DNA from 4 places in the Rouxiella sp. WC2420 genome. Region 2 is predicted to be linked to each of the others. Evidence: predicted binding sites of a transcription regulator. Region 2 holds the regulator's gene; each other region holds the start of a gene.
What was found. Region 2 encodes Fur, which represses iron uptake genes when iron is present. Its sites were predicted from a motif close to ATAATAATGAGAACNACTATCAA; they were not measured.

Region 1: the regulator Fur is predicted to act here: its motif matches at 3,034-3,056, upstream of fes (enterochelin esterase).
Region 3: the regulator Fur is predicted to act here: its motif matches at 2,345-2,367, upstream of fhuA (ferrichrome porin FhuA).
Region 4: the regulator Fur is predicted to act here: its motif matches at 2,368-2,390, upstream of AB3G37_RS09700 (TonB-dependent siderophore receptor).

What each region holds. Positions count from the first base shown of each region.
Region 1 covers NZ_CP165628.1:420,656-425,490, reverse strand. The annotation lists gene AB3G37_RS02100 (enterobactin synthase subunit F) at 1-1,193, opposite strand, end outside; gene AB3G37_RS02095 (MbtH family protein) at 1,360-1,569, opposite strand; gene fes (enterochelin esterase) at 1,556-2,923, opposite strand; gene AB3G37_RS02085 (4'-phosphopantetheinyl transferase) at 3,101-3,787, shown strand; gene AB3G37_RS02080 (pentapeptide MXKDX repeat protein) at 3,844-4,083, opposite strand; gene AB3G37_RS02075 (molybdopterin-dependent oxidoreductase) at 4,144-4,835, opposite strand, start outside.
Region 2 covers NZ_CP165628.1:4,047,432-4,052,266, reverse strand. The annotation lists gene nagE (PTS N-acetyl glucosamine transporter subunit IIABC) at 1-691, shown strand, start outside; gene glnS (glutamine--tRNA ligase) at 896-2,566, shown strand; gene fur (ferric iron uptake transcriptional regulator) at 2,723-3,169, opposite strand; gene fldA (flavodoxin FldA) at 3,428-3,955, opposite strand; gene ybfE (LexA regulated protein) at 4,197-4,478, opposite strand; gene ybfF (esterase) at 4,773-4,835, opposite strand, start outside.
Region 3 covers NZ_CP165628.1:4,504,447-4,509,281, forward strand. The annotation lists gene fhuA (ferrichrome porin FhuA) at 68-2,206, opposite strand; gene mrcB (bifunctional glycosyl transferase/transpeptidase) at 2,593-4,835, opposite strand, start outside.
Region 4 covers NZ_CP165628.1:2,095,378-2,100,212, forward strand. The annotation lists gene AB3G37_RS09700 (TonB-dependent siderophore receptor) at 120-2,252, opposite strand; gene AB3G37_RS09705 (AAA family ATPase) at 2,430-3,164, shown strand; gene AB3G37_RS09710 (PLP-dependent aminotransferase family protein) at 3,230-4,648, opposite strand.

The DNA of each region.
Region 1 (4,835 bases), 1.6 Mb from region 2:
GACTCATCGATATACAGGGCGATTTCCAGATCACGCACCGGGCCAGACGACAACTCGTGTGTAACACCATTTATGCCATTGAAATCAAGTCGGAAGTCGAACATCTTGAAGTTGAAAACCGTGCCGTACATCGGCTTTTCATCACCCACGCCTCCGACGTCGCGCTGGATCTGTTCCGCGTCGTAGCGCTGATGGCGACGGGCCTTTTTCAGCTCACGAGCCACCTCAATCGCCACTTCTAGCAGCGTATGCTGCGGCTCTACATTAAAGGCCACCGGCAATACGTTAATCACCGGACCCGTGGCACAAAGCGCGACAGAACCCATTCGGCGCATAAAGATAAATCCGGCAGTAAATGCACTTTGCCCGCTCAAACGGGACACCCACAGCGCAACCAGTCCCAGCGCCATATCGGCAGGCGTCAACTTGTGCGCCTCTCCGGCCACAATCAACTGGGCAAACTGTTGGCGATCGCAGCTCTGTGACAGACGGAAAATATGCGTAGTTGGCGTCTGCCCCGCTAACGGAAGCGGACTAAGGCTGGCCGCTGGCGGCGACTGGCGCGCTTTCTCCAGCCAAAACTGTTTATCTCGCTGGCAGGCGGCGGATTGTTCGTACCGCTGATACTCTTCAACCACGTCGCGAAACGCCACGAAAGATGCTGGTTCCGGCATGGTTTGCTGGCAAAGGGCGGTATAAAGGTGGGCAATTCGGCGTGTGATGGCGTTAAAGCTGAACGCATCGACGATAACGTGATGATAACGCTGATACCAAAACCAGCGGTTTTGCGCGACGCGGATCAGAATATGACGCAACAGCGGCCCGCCATCGGCAACGCGTAACTGGCCATTAAGATCCTCATGCATTAACGCCAGCGCGGCGTGATCCTGACTCTGACTTTGTCGATCAGGCTGAGCGGAGATATTCAACGAGGCGCGATCGCAAAGATCGACACACTCCACCGCCGGGATCGCGGTGGCGCGGTCATACCACTGCATCGGCACTCCGTCGTGCTCTTCAAAGCGCATACGCAAAGTATCGGCTTCGGACAGTCCCTGAGCGATAGCTTGCAGCAGAATTTCACGGTCAATCTCGCCGACAAGTTCAATATAGTGGGCCACTGCATAGGCGTTATCGTGGGGAGAAAGCTGATCGGCAACCCAAATGCCCGGCTGTGCGGCCACCAGCGGCATGGCATCGCGGCGGGAGGAAGTATCTTGTGAAGTCCGCGATTTTAAGCTCTGCGGCTGCGATATTTGTAGCTTTGAAGTGATGTCTTGCACCCTGATACTCCTGAAAAATAAACTCTGTGCCGAGGATGATTAGCCTCTGCCGTATCCTTCGGCGGCTATGGCGCAATTATGAAGCGGCGCGCTGCGCGGTTGGCCGCATGTCCCGCCAATGGCTTTCCAGCCAGGCAATACAATCGGCGCGCTCGGCAGGGCCGAAAACCGGCTGCCACCCCGGCGGCACCGTGCTGAAATCGGGCCACAGGCTGTATTGTTGCTGGTCATTTTGCAGTATCAGGCTGCGCTGCTGTTCGTCATCGAAAGGGTTAAGCTTTTCCATCATCGGCTCCTGCCAAGAAATAAGATGGTGAGGTGAATTCATCGGCCCACAGCGCCTGCAGTCCATCGAGCAAACCCCCGCGCCAGCACAAAGCGTCGTGTCCACCTTCAACGACCTGATATTGCAAGCTATGTCGAGAATCACCGAGCATTACGGCCAGGTTGTCATTAACCCGGTGGATCAGCCTTTCGTGGCGACCGGCCTGCATGAAGATTCGCAGCGCACTTTCACGGCCCAATCCCTTTTCTATTTGCTTTGGCAGCCAACAAGCATCTTCGGGGATCTCTTCCAGCTGCAACATATCGCGACGCGGCCACCAAAACGATCCCGACTGCGACAATACGCAGCCGAAACGCTGCGGCCAGTTGAGGCCTGCATAAAGTGAAGACAGGCCACCAAAACTTTGCCCGGCAACTACGGTTTTTGCGGCGTTATCGCTGTGCGGTGCCAGTTTCGCCACTTCGGGCAGCAACTCTTGCTGCACCGCCAACCAGAATTCGGGATTACAGGTCAGCTCCTGGCTGCGATGCTGGCTATCAATCACTTCAATCAACACATATACGGCCTGCGGCAAGTTGCCCTGCGCCGTTTGTTGCAGCAGCGGTTCCCAAAGAGGCATTTTTTGTGACCAGAATTGCCCATCAAGCAAGATAGCCAGCGGACGGGATGACAGCTCAACGCCGTCGCCGGTGGTATAAATCCACACGTCACGCTGGTTGCCTAAACGCGCGCTGTTCCAGGAAAAACGCTGGAGTTTTGCCGGTGGCGCAGGCACGCAGCGCCCGCTGGAGGTGCCATAGCTGTCATAATCACGCCAAGCCGGTTGCGCAGGAGCATCTGGCAAACTGACGCCGGACAGAGCATGGCCTTTCGCCCCTGTCCAGCTGCGGGTGGGGTTAAGCAAATCATGACTGGCGTTGGCGAAATTGCTGCGCCACCAGCTGCGCACGGCAAACATCTGCCCAAAGGCATCGTCGGCCTGTGTGGTGAAAGGTTGACTCTCTTCGCTGGGAATAAAACTGTAGCTGCCGCGCCAGTCTGATTTAAGTTCAATTTGCCAATACCAGACATCAGTGCCATTCAGGCGCTGCAAACTTTGCGGCGGCGAAGACTGATGGTGGTCGGTCAGGCAGTTAATGTTGATCCAGACCCGTTGATATGCGGAGGTGAACTCGCTGCCGTGAGGATCACGCCAAAAAAAGGTGACCTTGCACCGCCCTTTGCCTGAAGATTCAACCCACGGTGTACCCCTACGGGCGACTTCAAGCCACCATCCGTTGCTTCCTGCGTGCTTACTGTTTAACAGCGTATGGCTCGCTGAGAGGGACAGTGTGTCTAAACAATCTGGTTTCAAAACACTTTCTCTTATTGTGGCTACATAGTGATTAACTAAGGCTGGCTATGCCTTGAAGTGGTTAACTTCTTTAAGCGTTTATAACCTCAACGAGGTGGCAAATAAGTGTATTGATAATTATTTTCATTTGCAATAGAGTGAAAACCCTACAAACAGGGCCGACTTTTCCATTTATCCATGAAAACGAGATTCTCTTTTATCGACCTGACATTACCGACTGTGACACAGCGCATTATCGTCACCCATTACGATGTCAATACGCTGGAGTCTGAGGATTTACTGATTTTGCCTCATTATCAGACATTGGTTCGCGCCGTGCCTCAGCGTAAAGCCGAGCATCTCGCGGGCCGGTTGGCCGCCCGGGAAGCCTTGCGCGGACTTAACTGTGAGGCTCGGCTGCTGGCCGTGGGGTCGCATCGCCAGCCGCTGTGGCCGGAGGGAATAATAGGTTCGATTAGCCACACCGCGAATCTGGCATTGGCGGCGGTGGCGAAAGATTCGGGGCGGCTTTGCGGATTAGGAATTGATATTGAATCAGTGCTTTCTTCTAAACAAACCGAAGAAGTAATCGATGGGGTGATACAGCGTGAAGAATATGGACTGCTGCGCCAGGCGACCCTTTCAGTAGAAGAGGCATTGACGATTATCTTCTCGGCCAAAGAGAGTTTGTTTAAAGCGCTGTTCCGCCACGTAGGAGAATACTTTGAATTTTCTACGGCGCACATCACCATGCTCTCCCCGCAGACCCAACGTTTTACTTTACAGCTGGCGCAACCTTTGACGGCCACACTTCCAGCCGGCATGACTTTTAACGGCCAATGGCACTATCTTGACGGCAAAATAGTGACGCTTATTCGCTTTTGATTAGAACAGAAGACGACTCTGAACTTTAAGGGTCCAGAGTCGCAGGGGGATAAAGCTTATTGGCTCATGGCCGATTTTTTCTTCATCATTTCGTCTTTCTTCATTTTGTCTTTGGCCATGCTGTCTTTTGACATGTGGTCTTTTGACATTTTGGTGTCGGTTTTTGACATGCTGTCTTTAGACATCCCCATGGTGTCTTTTTTGGCCATTGGTTTCTTCATGGTATCTTCGGCATGTGCGCCCATCATACCCAGCATCAGCGTTGAAGAGATCATTACAGCGATTAACTTTTTCATGGTAATTCCTCGTTATTATAAGAAGATGCACGATGTGTGCAGGGTCGTTGTCGTTTGTAATTAACTTCCACCAAACCAGTTGTAACCTTGGTCTTCCCAATAACCGCCGGGATAGGCATTGGTGATTTCAATCAGTTTGATATGTTTAGGATTCTTGTAACCGAGCTTGGTCGGCATTCTAAGCTTCATCGGAAAACCATACTTGCGTGGCAAAATTTGCCCATCATAGGTCAGCGCCAGTAGGGTCTGCGGATGTAGCGCGGTTGCCATATCGATGCTGGTGTAATAGTCGTCAGCACATTTAAAACTTACATATTTGGCGCTGAGATCCGCCCCCACAAGCTTTAAAAATTGTGAAAAAGGGATGCCTCCCCACTTACCGATTGCGCTCCAGCCTTCAACACAGATATGCCGCGTGATTTGGCTAACCTGCGCCATCTGATACAGCTGCGGCAGCGACCAGCTAGATTTATCCAATACTTTTCCCGCTAAATGCAGGCGATAAGTTTGTCCGTCAACTTCGGGTGCATCCTCTTCACCATAGAACGCGTTAAAAGGAAACGGCCGGGTGATCATCAATTCTGTATATTCTGGTGCCAGACGATTTGCCCCAAACAGCCATGCCTGTACCCTATCGTTGAATCCAGAAATAGAAACCAGCGCTTTTTCAACACTCTGATTATCGCTGATGTCGCAACCGGTCAGCATCACCATGCCACCCAATGTCAGCCCTTGGCGCAAAAACTGGCGAC
Region 2 (4,835 bases):
CTCGTCGCTGGTTAACGATTCTTTGGCCAAGCGGCTTGGCGCGTCGGGCGTTATTCGTTTGAACAAGCAAACTGTGCAGGTGATTGTCGGTACTCGCGCAGAAAGTATTGCCGGAGCCATGCGCACCGTGCTGACTTCAGGACCGATTGCTGCAACGGCCACTCAGGCGCCAACGTCGGCAACAGTCACTGATTTTAAACCTCAGGCAGTGCCAAATGGCCCGAAAGTGACTCTGGAAACACTGATTTCTCCAATTACCGGTGAAGTCATTGTCTTGTCTGAAGTCCCGGATGAAGCCTTTGCCAGCGGCGCGGTGGGTGAGGGTCTGGCGATCCGTCCTACGGGTAAAACGGTGGTAGCTCCGGCTAACGGCGTAGTGGTGAAGATCTTCAACACTAATCACGCTTTCTGTATGGAAACCGAAGCGGGTGCAGAAGTGGTGGTCCATATTGGTCTTGATACTGTCGCGCTCAACGGTCAGGGCTTTACTCGCCTGGTTGAAGAGGGCGCAACAGTCAGCGCAGGCCAGCCAGTTCTTGAGCTGGATCTGGACTATCTCAACGGCAATGCCCGTTCGATGATAAGCCCGGTCGTGGTCAGCAATATGGAAGACTTCTCTGGGTTGGCTCAGCTAGCGGGTGGCTCGGTAGTCGCGGGCGAAAGCAAACTGTTCGAGATCCAAACCAAATAAGCTGCCCCTTTTAGCGGGCCAAAAAGGCGGGAAGAGAGCGATCTCTTCCCGTTTTTTATTTTTTTGCCGCTGTACTGGCTGATTTACGCTAAAAATAATTTTAATAAATCCAATTTTAACACTTAAGGGTTGTTTCCCGGCGTGGCTTGTTGGAACATATGCGGTTAGTCTTTCGAGCTTTCGTTCGCGTAGAGGAATTGAACAATGAGTGAGGCTGAAGCCCGCCCAACAAATTTTATCCGTCAGATTATTGATGAAGATCTGGCATCGGGAAAACACGCGTCTATCGTGACCCGTTTCCCGCCTGAGCCAAATGGTTATCTGCACATTGGCCACGCAAAATCGATCTGCCTGAACTTTGGCATCGCACAAGACTATCAGGGCCAATGCAACCTGCGTTTTGATGACACCAATCCGGTAAAAGAAGATATCGAGTTTGTAGAGTCGATCAAAAAAGACGTGCAATGGCTTGGCTTCGAGTGGAGCGGCGAGGTTCATTACTCTTCCGACTACTTCGACCAACTGCATCATTACGCGGTTGAACTGATCCAGAAAGGTCTGGCTTACGTTGACGAACTGTCTCCTGAGCAGATCCGTGAGTATCGCGGCAATCTGACTGCGCCGGGCAAAAATAGTCCGTATCGCGATCGCACCGTGGAAGAGAACCTCGAGCTGTTCGCCAAAATGCGCAACGGTGATTTTGCCGAAGGCACCGCCTGCCTGCGTGCGAAAATTGACATGGCTTCGCCGTTCTTCGTGATGCGCGATCCGGTGCTGTATCGCATTAAGTTTGCCGATCACCACCAAACCGGTACCAAGTGGTGCATCTATCCGATGTACGATTTCACCCATTGCATTTCCGATGCGCTGGAAGGGATCACCCACTCGCTGTGTACTCTGGAATTCCAGGACAACCGCCGTCTGTACGATTGGGTGCTCGATAACATCACTATTCCCTGTCATCCGCGTCAGTACGAATTTTCGCGCCTGAATCTCGAATACGCCATTATGTCCAAGCGCAAGCTGAGTCTGCTGGTGACCGAGAAGATTGTCGAAGGTTGGGATGACCCGCGTATGCCAACGGTTTCTGGCCTGCGCCGTCGTGGTTACACTTCAGCGTCAATTCGTGAGTTCTGCCGTCGTATTGGCGTGACCAAGCAGGATAACAACGTGGAAATGGCCGCGCTGGAATCTTGTATCCGTGACGATCTCAACGAAAACGCTCCGCGCGCGATGGCGGTAATCAATCCGGTTAAAGTGATCATTGAGAACTTTAGCGGCGATGCGGTTCAGTGGGTAAAAATGCCTAATCACCCGAACAAGCCAGAAATGGGTTCTCGTGAAGTGCCGTTTACCGCTGAAATCTTTATCGATCAGGCGGATTTCCGTGAGGAAGCCAACAAGCAATACAAACGCCTGGTGCTGGGCAAAGAAGTTCGCCTGCGCAACGCGTATGTCATCAAAGCCGAGCGTATCGAGAAAGATGCCGAAGGCAACGTGACGACGATTTTCTGTAGCTACGACATTGATACTCTGAGCAAAGATCCTGCCGATGGCCGTAAAGTCAAAGGTGTGATCCACTGGGTTTCTGCCAGTGAAGGAAAACCTGCCGAGTTCCGCCTGTACGATCGTCTGTTCAGCGTGGCTAACCCGGCACAGGCTGAAGACTTCCTGACCACCATTAACCCGGAATCTCTGGTTATCGCCAACGGTTTTGTAGAACCAGGCCTGGCGAATGCCGAAGCCGGTGTAAGCCTGCAGTTTGAGCGCGAAGGTTACTTCTGCGCCGACAGCACTTACTCCAGCGCCGAGCATTTGGTGTTTAACCGCACTGTTGGTCTGCGTGACAACTGGGAAAGCAAGCCAGTCGCTTGATAACCCGGTATCTCAAAAATAAAAAACGCAGCTCATTGTGGCTGCGTTTTTTTATGGTACTCGTTGCCAAATTTCAGCCATAAAAAAACCGCCTTTCAGCGGTCATTTTATTTACGGGCTTTTCTATTATCCCTTAAAGAAAAGTCCGGGCTGGAATCAGCCTTTACCGTGCAGCGTTTCATCTTCTACGCAGTTGCCGTTTTCGCAATGTCCGTAAAGATAAAGGCTGTGGTTAGTCAATTTAATACCATGAGCTTTGGCAATATCACGCTGACGAGCTTCGATGTATTCATCACGGAATTCGATGACGCGTCCACAATCGAGGCAGATTAAATGATCATGGTGATGCTGCTGAGTCAGCTCAAATACTGACTTGCCACCTTCGAAATTGTGACGGGTAACAATGCCAGCGTCGTCAAATTGGTTCAGAACACGGTAAACCGTGGCAAGACCAATCTCTTCGCCCATATCAATCAGTTCTTTGTACAAATCTTCCGCACTGACGTGATGTCCTGCCGGAGCTTGCAACACTTCCAGAATTTTCAGGCGTGGAAGCGTGACTTTTAAGCCGGCTTTCTTCAGTGCGGTGTTGTTGTCAGTCATGCGGATTTAGTCCTGTCACTATGCTATTCACGTTAATGAAAACGGTGGGCTGTTCACAACCATCATCCCAACCCAAAATGTTTATAACCAAAGAGGTCGAAGCCCAAAATGGGCGGAACGATAAAAACAGATGTAATAAGTGTACCTTGATCAGGCTGAAAGTTACAATTTTGTAGAAGTTAAATTGTTAATTTCAGTGATAGTTTGGCCCTTTCACGAATAACCTCAACGTTTCAGGGCCTTAGCCTTTGTGTGGGATTAACCGATAATCTCAGCGAGGCTTAACTCTTCAGAAATTTGCTTAACCCAGGCATCAACACGTTCGTTGGTCAGCTCTGGTTGACGGTCTTCGTCGATTGCCAGCCCGATAAAGTGCGTGTCATCAGCCATACCTTTCGAGGCTTCATAACCGTAACCTTCGGTTGGCCAGTGGCCGACAATTACCGCACCGCGAGGTTCGATGATATCGCGCACAGTACCCATCGCATCACAGAAGTATTCTGCGTAATCTTCCTGGTCGCCACAGCCGAACAGCGCAACCAGTTTGCCTTCAAAATCTATCTCTTCCAGCGTCGGGAAAAAGTCGTCCCAGTCACACTGTGCTTCACCGTAGTACCAGGTCGGGATGCCGAGCAGCAGAATATCGTATTTTTCCAGATCTTCTTTGCTGCTTTTGGCGATGTCCTGCACGTCAGCAACATCTTTACCCAACTGCTTCTGGATCATTTTTGCGATGTTTTCGGTGTTTCCGGTGTCGGAACCAAAGAAGATACCTACAACTGCCATAAGCTTATCTAACCTCTTGTTCTGCAATGGACTCTTTGAGTCTGCTTGTTCGTGGGCGTCGCGCGAGTCATTTGAATTTGGCCTATAGTTTATCGGGCAATTCTGGCAAGCGTTATCGCCTTTGTGTGTTCTGTTGCGGGTTTGGGTATAAATGCGGACTGACCGAAAACGTTTCAAGCGGATGGTGCAAGATGAACAACAGCAACGGCGGGCAACCCTTAAAGTTACCCGCCCGAATCGGTCAGCTTTCCTGATTGTTCAAATGAGACAGCAGCATCTGTTCAATCAGTTCGCTACGACTGATATTTTGTTGTTCCGCCAGCTTATTAAGCGCATCTACAGCTTCGGCATTAATTTTCAGCTCTACGCGACGTAAACCGTTGTTTTTGTCACGGCGAAGCTGATTACGCTTGTTAATCCTAAGCTGTTCATCGCGAGAAAGCGGATTTGTTTTTGGACGTCCCGGACGGCGATCGTCTGCGAACAGATCAAGCGTCGTGCGATCCAGTTGTTCTTTTGCCATAGGTAGCGGTACAACTAGGGAAGTTACATCGAAAAGCGACTCATGCCCTTTTCAGATGAAGTGGTTACACATTTCGGGTTAATAAACCCTAACCCAATTTACCTCCAGCGCCCGAGAATAACCAACTCGACGCAGGGGCAAAATTACAGCGCGCAATCATACCCTAGCGTATATCCCTCCACAACGCCTAACTGCCCTGAATAGAGGCTAAGTTATTATGATTAGCCCTTTTTTTGAACAGTTGAGTGTGCTTCGGCAAGAAATTTCCGCGCTTGCGCACTCATTGTTCATTAATCACGGCACATCAATGAAGCGATGAATTGCGCGCAACACTGCTTCGGGTTTTTCAGCGTGTAC
Region 3 (4,835 bases), 460 kb from region 2:
GGCCTATCGTTAAGTTTAACGGGCGCATTTTCAGTTGCGCCCGACTATTTCTGCGAGACATAACCTATCAGAAGCGGAAGGTTGCTGTTGCCTGAATCTGGCGATCGGTGCCCCAATAGCAGGCATAATCACGATAGCAACTGGCAACATATTCGCGGTCAAACAGGTTGTTTACATTGATGCCGACGGATGAGCCGGGCATGCCGAAACGTCCCAAATCGTATTTAACAGTGGCATCAACAAGCGCGTAACCCGCCACGTTGAAGGGCTTGTCGGTGTTATCACCGGTAGTGTAGAAACTTGAAGTTGCGCCTACGTAACGCACGCCAGAGCCCACGGTCAGGCCGCTTAATGCTGTTTCGTGGAAGGTGTAGTCAGCCCACAGTGATGCCATGTTGCGCGGCACTTCCACCGGGCGCTGGCCCTGATAAGTCGTGTCGTGAGTATATTTTGCATCGGTAAAAGTATAAGAAGCGATTACGTTAATATTGGCATTAACGGCAGCTTTGGCTTCCAGTTCTAAACCGCGTGAACGGATGACGCCCGACTGAACGCTAAAATTGGTATTAGTAGGATCAGCCGTCAGATTATTGTCTTTTGTCAGCTGATAAACCGCCGCCGTAATGCTGATGGGACGATCGTTAGGGATATATTTCAGACCGGCTTCGTATTGCTTGCCAACGGACGGTTTGAATGGCTGTCCACCAGAGGTTGAACCGGATGTTGGTTCAAACGACTGACTGTAGCTAAAGTACGGAGATATGCCGTTGTCGAACAGGTAATTCAAACCACCGCGCCAGGTAAATTTGTGGTCGGTTATCGAGGCGGTTGTTTCGGTGCTGCGAGTGAGCGTTGAGGTTTTTGCAATGTCATAGCGACCGCCCGCAGTCAGGATCCAGTGATTCCATTCCGCCTGATCTTGCGCATAGAAACCCGTCTGCTCCTGACGATTCAGAATATGGTAGGCGTAATAAAGAGCAGTCTTGTCATTGCCATATTGCGGAGCCAGCAGATTCAGGTTGGAGGCTGTACCGTAGTCTGCATCAATGTCATTACGCATGCGCATATAATCGACACCCATCAGCAGAGTGTGATCAACCGCACCGGTAGCAAACTTGGCCTGTACTTGGGTATCTACGTCAAAGTTGCTCAGATTTTCATTGGACTGCACGTAAGCGCGATTCAACGTTGCCGGGGCAGTGTAACCATTGCCATAGAAACCAATGTATTGCGTTTGCAGTTTGGTATAACGCAGATTTTGCCGCACGGTCCAGGTATCGTTGAATTGGTGATCGAAGCTGTAGCCGATCATTTTCTGGTTACGTGACATTTTGTTGTCTGCTTCGCCGTCGTTGAAATCGGTTGGCAGTTTGTGCGCATTGCCCGCCGCATCGTAATACGGCACAACCGTTCCCTGACGCGGCAGCCAGCCATAGAATCCAAGGTAAGGATCGTTCTGGAAATTGCTCAGGAAGGTAAAGTTGGTTTTATCATCAGGACGCCAGCTAAATGAAGGCGCGATGGAATAACGTTTTTCCTTCGACATTTGCTGTTGAGTGTCCTGGCTGTGCGCCACGCCGGTCAGGCGGTAAGAATAAACCCCCGCATCATCAATCGCATCGCTGAAGTCAAAACCGGTCTCATAAAGGTTGTCGGTGCCCATTTTAAACTGAATTTCATGCAACGGCTCGGTGGTTGGACGCTTGCTGACCATAGTGATAACGCCACCTGGATTGCTCTTGCCGTACAACACTGATGATGGCCCACGCAGCAGCTCCACACGCTCCAGCATGTAAGGGTCCATCGACACTTCAGAGTAGTTGTCGCCCTGTAACTTGATGCCGTCCAGATACTGGTTGGTATTGACTGAGGTGAACCCACGGATTTCGACCGCATCAATCGTGTTTGAGCTGCCACGGTTGGCAAAAATACCCGGCGCATAATTCAGAGCTTCTTTAACCGTTTTCGGCTGACGCATGTCCATCTCTTCGCGAGTAACCACGGAGATAGACTGCGGTGTTTTCACAATCGGCGTATCGGTTTTGGTGCCGCTGGCGCTATGTTTGGCGACGATAGTCGCTGCCGGGCCCCAGGCTGATTCTTGTGCCACGTTGTTAGCAGCATCACCGACGACGGTAATCGTGTCATTTTTTGGCGCACTGATGGCCGCTGTAACCGCAGAGGCTTGAAAAACAAAGCTGGCCATGGCTGCAGCCACGGTTAATGCGAGTTTGTTGGGAATAAAAATCTCTGATCTATTTGGAATAATTTTAGTTGAGCAGTTTTTCACAGATGCAGTACGCATTTGAGCCATTGGTTTATCTCTGGAGAAATTTGAATGGGAATGGAAACGATTATTATTATTATAACGATCGCATGATATGCGTAAGCGTAAGGAAACTGCAAGAGCATTTACTTTTATCCATAGCCAAGACAAATAACGTTATCCATGCTTTGTTTGTGGTCAATAAACTGACAGAAAGCTGATAATTAAAGGGCTGGGTTCAGGCGAAAAAAAAGCGCGATTTTCATCGCGCTCTCTGTATAAGACTAATTATGCTTATGACATGGTGAAAAATAACAGTGTCAGCACTATTTTGAGCCGAACATGTCTTTTATCCAACCTGCTACGCCATTGCTTTCTTTCTGCTGGTCTTGCTGAGGCTGCTGCTGCGGTTGTCCCGGCATCTGTTGCTGCTGTTGCTGCTGCAAAAGTTGCTGTTGTTGTTGCTGCTGATAAGCCGCCGCCTGAGAAGCCTGACATAGCTGCTGGGCATTGTCTGTCCATACAGGAATAGTGCGCAGCCCGCCGCCGGTCAATAGGCCGCCGCCACCGTTACAGATAAAGTTTCCGCTGGAGTCAATATTCATCATGCTGACGTCGTCGGGAACTTGCAGATCCAATGGCGTTGGCGTGATATTACCCAGATAGCGGCTGTAGAGCTGCAATGCACCGGTTGCACCCCAAAGTTTGGAAGGCTGGTTATTGTCACGCCCGACCCAGGTAATCGCGACCTGGTTGCCGTCGATACCTGCGAACCAGCTATCACGCAGTTCGTTGGAAGTACCGGTTTTCGCCGCCAGATGCAATTTAGGATATTTCACCGCCAGCGCGCGCGAGGTCCCTTCAGAAACAACCTGTTGCATGGCATACATGGTCAGATAAGCCGCTTCCGACGGAACAACTCGCTCTGCCTGCGGATAGCTCTGATACAGCACCGTGCCATCTTCAGCGATAACCGAGCGAACTGCAGACAACGGTGCCTTGTTGCCGCCGCTGGCAATAGTCTGATACTCCTGCGCAACTTCCATCGGCGTCAGGGCAATCGCACCCAGCAGCATTGATGGCGTCTGACTCAGAGACTCTTTAGGAATACCGAGATTAATCAGCGTCTTGGTTATGTTATCCAACCCGACAGCCATCCCGAGATTAACGGTCGGAACGTTCATAGAACGCGCCAGCGCATCAACCAGCAGTACCTGACCACGGAACTGATTATCATCATTGTGCGGTGACCAGGTCTGGCCGTTCGACAATTTGATGGTCAGCGGTTGGTCAGCCAACACGGTATTCAGACGATATTTATTCGGATCGCTCAACGCGGTCAGATAAGTCGCAGGCTTGGCCAACGAGCCGACCTGACGACGAGCCTGCATCGCACGGTTAAAGCCAGCAAACTGGGTTTCGGCACCCCCTACCATGGCGCGGACTTCACCGGTGTAGCGGTCAACGATTACCATTGCAGTTTCGATGTCGTTGAATCCACTGCGCTTACGCAACAGAGGAACGCCCTCTTCCACCGCTTTCTCGGCACCGTCTTGCGCTATTGGGTCCAGCGTGGTGAAAATTTTCACCCCTGACATGCCGGTAATCTTGTCGCCCAGCTTTTGCTGTAGCTCCTGACGGACCATCTGCATAAATGCTGGCTGAGGAGAAATCACCCCACCTTTTGGCTGCACGCCGAGCGGACGCGCACTGAGCATGTCATACAGCTCTTTGTCGATAATACCCTGCTCTTGCAACAGACGCAGAACCAGGTTGCGACGTTGCAACGCCAGCGTCGGATTACGCCATGGGTTATACAGCGACGCACCTTTGACCATACCGACCAGCAGAGCTTGCTGGTCGAGGCTCAGCTCATCCACCGGACGACCAAAGTAGTACAGGCTCGCCAACGGGAAGCCGCGAATCTGATCGGAACCGCTCTGGCCGAGATAAACTTCGTTCAGATAGAGCTCAAGGATACGGTCTTTGCTGTAGCGACCGTCCATCAACACTGCCATGTAGGCTTCGCGAGCTTTACGCCACAGGGTGCGCTGATTGGTCAAAAACAGGTTTTTAACCAGCTGCTGGGTCAGCGTACTGCCGCCCTGCACCGCATGTCCGGCAGTGATATTCGCCAGGAAAGCGCGACCGATAGAATACGGGCTGATACCGTCATGTTCATAGAAATGGCGGTCTTCAGTGGCTATCAAGGTCTGTACCAGCAGATCCGGGAACCCGGCGCGTGGCACAAACAGGCGCTGCTCACCGTTTGGCGATTGCAGCATGGTTATCAGACGCGGATCGAGACGGAAAATCCCGAAATCGCGATTGTTATCCATGTTTTTGATTTCAGAAAGCTGATTGCCTTTGAAAATCAGCCTGGCGTTGATTTGCCCTTCTTTACCGTCCGGGAAGTCAAACGGACGGCGCAGCAGGTCGATGTTTCCACCTTTAACGCTGAACTCACCCGGGCGCGTAATGCGCGTCACCTGACGGTACTGGGTACCCTCAAGCAGGTTGATCATCTCTTTTTCGGTATAAGGCGAACCTGGCTCCAGCGTTACCATGC
Region 4 (4,835 bases), 2.0 Mb from region 2:
TTCTCAATAAACAGGTGAAGTTTACCTTTTAGCGTTTTTAAGGATAGACGATGAGGAGGGAAAATGCCGCTTGCGTGGTGTTGTTCCCAAAGGCAGGGACACGCAAGCGGCTGAGGGGATTAGAAGTCGTAACCGACGGTGGCAACCACGGTACGCTCCTGACCCCAGTAGCAATAACTGGTGCCGTAACAGGCCGCAACATACTTTTTGTTGGCCAGGTTATTGGCGTTAAGCTGAACGTAAGCGCCTTTCAGCGATGGGTTAAACGCGGCCAGATTCACGCGCACAGAGGCGTCTATCAGCGTGGCTGCAGAAATACGCTGGGTATCTTCATTATCCGCCCACTGTTTGCCGATGTAACGTACACCGCCTCCAAAATTGACACCGAAGTTAGCGCGGTATTCTGCCCACAGTGATGCCATCTGGTTTGGTGATACGTATGGCGTATTGCCATCGGTGCCGTCTGTGGTGTCTTTTGATCTCACGTGGCTATAAGTATATCCCGCGATGACACTCAGACGATCGGTAACGTTGGTACGCGCCTCAAGCTCTAGCCCTTTCGAATGAACCTTACCGGCTGGCACATAATAGCTGCCCACGACCACGCGGTTACCCACATGGTTCTGCGTCAGATCATAGATTGCCGCGGTAAAGAGATTGCTGGTGCCGACCGGCTGGTACTTGATACCGGCTTCATACTGCTTGCTGGTCATCGGCTTCAACAGCGTGCCATCTTGACCTGCCAGTGCAGAAGGGGTAATCGCCGAGCTGTAGCTGATGTAAGGCGAAATTCCGTTATCAAAGGCGTAGAGCAGAGAAGCGCGGCCACTGAAATGCCGGGCTTCGCGTTCGCTGTCGGTTTGAACGCCGTAGATGCTTTCATACTGACTGCTTTTGATTTTTAAATCGTCATAACGGCCAGACAGCGTTGAATGCCACTTGTTCCAGCTCATATCGTCCTGCAAATAAACGCCTGCCTGGCGATATTGACGCTTGCCGACGGTATTGCTGTAAAGATCGATATTGTCTTCGCCGTTGATGCCAGAAATACCGGTATACGGGTTGAGGTCGCTGGCGTAACCGCCCTGATCTTTAAGATTGTTTACGTAATGCTGGAAATCAAAGCCCAGCACCACTTTATGCTGCAACGCCGCAGTGGCGAAATCCGCCTCCAGCTGGTTATCAATCGCAAATGAGTTCAGTGAAGACTGCTCGCCAGAGTAATAACGGCTCATCAGACTGCGATCGGCATTCCATCCCGCTTGATACACTTGCTCAAGCTCGGTATTGGAGTGGGTATAGTTGGCATTTTGGCGGAAAGACCAAACATTGTTGAAGCTGTGTTGGAACTCGTAGCTGTAGATTTGCTCCCAGCGCTTGAAGACGTTGTGGTTGGTATCGCCATCAAAGAAGCCGCGGCTCAGTTTATCGCCATAAATACTTCCGTCTGCCGGCACTGCCGAGTGATAACCGCCGGAAGGATCTTTTTGCAGGTAAGCGCGTAACAGCAGCGAGGTGTTTTCATCCGGCTGCCAAAGCAGCTGTGGCGAAATGGCATAGCGTTCTTCGCGCGTGTGATCGTATTGAGTGTCGCTGGAGCGAGTCATGCCGGTAATTCGGTAAGCCCACTGGTCGTTGATTGCGCCGGTGTAGTCGAATGCGCCGCCTTTGGTATTGAAATTACCGCCGGAAAGCTGCACGTGACCTTCGCTGGCAAACTGCGGTCGCTTGCTGGTTTCCATGACCAGTCCACCCGGCACGCTTTGGCCGTAAAGCGCGGAAGACGGGCCTTTGACGACATCGATTCGCTCAAGGAACCACGGATCGACCTGAATAGCATTATAGCTGCCGCCGTCGGTGGCCAAACGCAGGCCGTCGAGGAACACGTTATCGACATCACCGCCGTGGAAACCGCGCAGGGAAACCGTGTCATAGCGGGTCGCGCCGCCTGCGAAGTTAGTGAAGACGCCAGGCGTGTAGTTCAATGCCGAGTTAACCGTGGTCGCGTTCTGGTCATCCATTTGTTGACGGGTGATAACAGAAACCGATTGCCCGGTGGTGATAAGCGGCGTGTCGGTTTTGGTCGCCGCCCTGCTGGTCTTAGCCGTGTAGCCTTGTGTTGGCGCTTCAGCGTTGTCCGCCGGTTTAGCCGTAACCACTACCGTATCGTCGGCAAAAGCTGACAGGGGGAGAAAGATTGCCATCGCGCAAAGGATTGAAGATCGTTTAAAAGGAAAAGCCAACATCGTCATCTGAATTCCCTATAAAAATTTTGTTTTAATCGTCACTTTTTGCGTTGCAATCAATGCACAGGATCTTGCGGCCATGTCAGTATTGCTACGTAAAAGCGTGAGCATGATAAACCAAATGATAAAGACTATCATTATTATTTACATCTTTGGGTTAACATTATATTCATAGGGATCACTATGTTTGTCAGACAGCTGCGAATAAATGGGTATCGCTCGATCCGCAACATCGAGCTGGAACTGGGGCAGTTAAACGTCATTTGCGGGCCTAACGGCTGCGGGAAATCCAATCTTTATAAAGCCGTAAAGTTATTGCATGAGGCGTCACAGGGTCAGCTTGCAGCGGTGCTTGCCGAAGAGGGCGGGATTCAGAAAACGCTGTGGGCCGGGAAAAAACGTAGCGGTGAGAGTCGGATGAATTTGTCTGCTACGCTGGAAGATTTTGATTATGAATTGCAGGTGGGATTTGAAAATTCTCCTGGACCAGGAAGTAGTATTTTCACTCTTGATCCTTGGGTGAAAGCCGAATCGCTGTGGATGACAGGGCACCAGCGTCGCCCTTCGAGCCGCCTGGTCGATGCTTCGTTGGGGCGTTTTCAGATGATGATGCAGCGCGAAGGCATTTACCGCCCGCTGGAGGCTAGCGAGCTTTCAGACGGCACGCTGCGATTTGTCTGTCTGGCCGTTGCGATACTTAGCCCTCGGCCGCCTTCTTTTATGGCATTCAATGAACCTGAAAACAGCCTGCACCCGGACTTGATCCCGGCGCTGGCGATGCTGCTGGCGGAAACTAGCCGCTACAGCCAGCTGTGGATAACCAGCCATTCCCCTGAGTTGGCCGAGCTGATTCGACAGCACGCCGTGGTGCAGTGTTTTGAGCTGGCGCAGAGGCAGGGTGAAACGCAATTAGCATAAAATTTATTTTTTTCTAAAAGTCACCCTTTAAATCAATATATTGAAGCCGTTGAATTGTTTTCAATCTATAACGCTACGCTGGAAAAATGCGCCGGATATTCCAGCATATCGGCTACCACGATCAGGTTCTCCTCGCAGAGAATGCGGCTGTTGCTGCCGCCTAAACATAATCGCAGAGCATCGGGCGGATTGTTGTCGGTGCTAAAGGCGGCGCTGGATACCGCGCTAACACCCTGTTCGCGCAATTTCACTGCCACGTCAGACGGGTTCCAGCCGTACTGTCTGGGCAGGATCAGCCAAAGATGAAAACCGTCGGCATCGGCTCGATAGCTGAATTTATGCAAATGTTGGGCGGCCAGACGTTGGCGGACCTGTGCCTCGCTGCGAATCAACTGTAGTACCTTATCGGCGGTGCCGTCGCTTATCCATTGTGTCGCCAGCGCGTTGGTAATCGGACTGGACATCACCGTCAATGCCCGCAGCGCACCGGCCAATAGCTGAACCGAACGTTTACCCGGTCCTTTGATGTAGGCGATACGCAGGCCGGCACCAAAACATTTCGACAGCCCGGTGAGATACCAGGTCAGCTCGGGGATCAGTTCGGCGAAAGTGGGTATCGGGTGTTGAGAGGCAGTGAGCTGCGGCAGGGCGGCATAAGCATCATCTTCGATAATTGGAATGCTGTAACGCAAGGCAACATCGGCCAGTGACTCACGGCGGCGCAGCGGCATAGTCAGAGTCGTTGGATTATGAATGGTTGGGTTAAGATACAGCGCGCTGACGTTGCCCGCCTGGCATTGGTTTTCAAATGAGCGCGGCGTCGGACCATCATTGTCACAATCGAGCGCGTGTAGCGGCACACCCAGTTGAGTGGCAATCGCCTTAAGCCCGGGATAAACCAGATTGCCCACACAAATGCTGCCACCTTTGCGGCCTAATAAAGTCAGTAATCCTACCAGTGCGCTATGGATGCCCGGACACACCAACACTTCATCGGAATTCATCGGCGGCAGTCGTTTGCCAAGCCACTGCATTGCCGCGTCCTTATCGGCTGTGCCGCCGCCAAAATCCTGATAGCGCAGAAGCGGGAACGGATCGTTTTGAGTGAAAAGGCTTATTGCTCCCTGACGGAGCATCTCCGCGATATCGGGCATTTCCGGCTCGATAGGCGAATTCATGGTCATTTCGTAACTGCTGCCGCCATTTAAAGGGATTGCGGGAACTTTACCGCGAATAAAGCTGCCCATGCCGGGCCGCGAGTCAATCAGGCCGCGCTTCTTGGCCTCCGCGTAGCCTCGTGTAACGGTGGTGTAATTCAGTTCCAGCGCGACGGCTAAATCTCGCAGCGGTGGCAGACGGTCACGAGCCTGAAATTCGCCAGTATTGATGCCGTCGCCTATCAAATCGGCAATCATTAAATAGGCCGGTCGCTGCGGATGTTGACGCAGGGACTGCAACCAGCGCTCGTAAATACGTTGAACCATAAGCAGTTAACGGCCCGTGCCGCCCCTCCCGAATTGCATCAAAAATACACTATAACTACTGCTGATTGAAAAATGCAATCGCGAGCTAAGTTGATTGCATCAATGATTGCATATTGATTTTTGCTGTGTGCTTTTTTAGTACAAATAAGCATCGACTTGGTGCGTTTTAGCTCTTGCGTCCCTAACT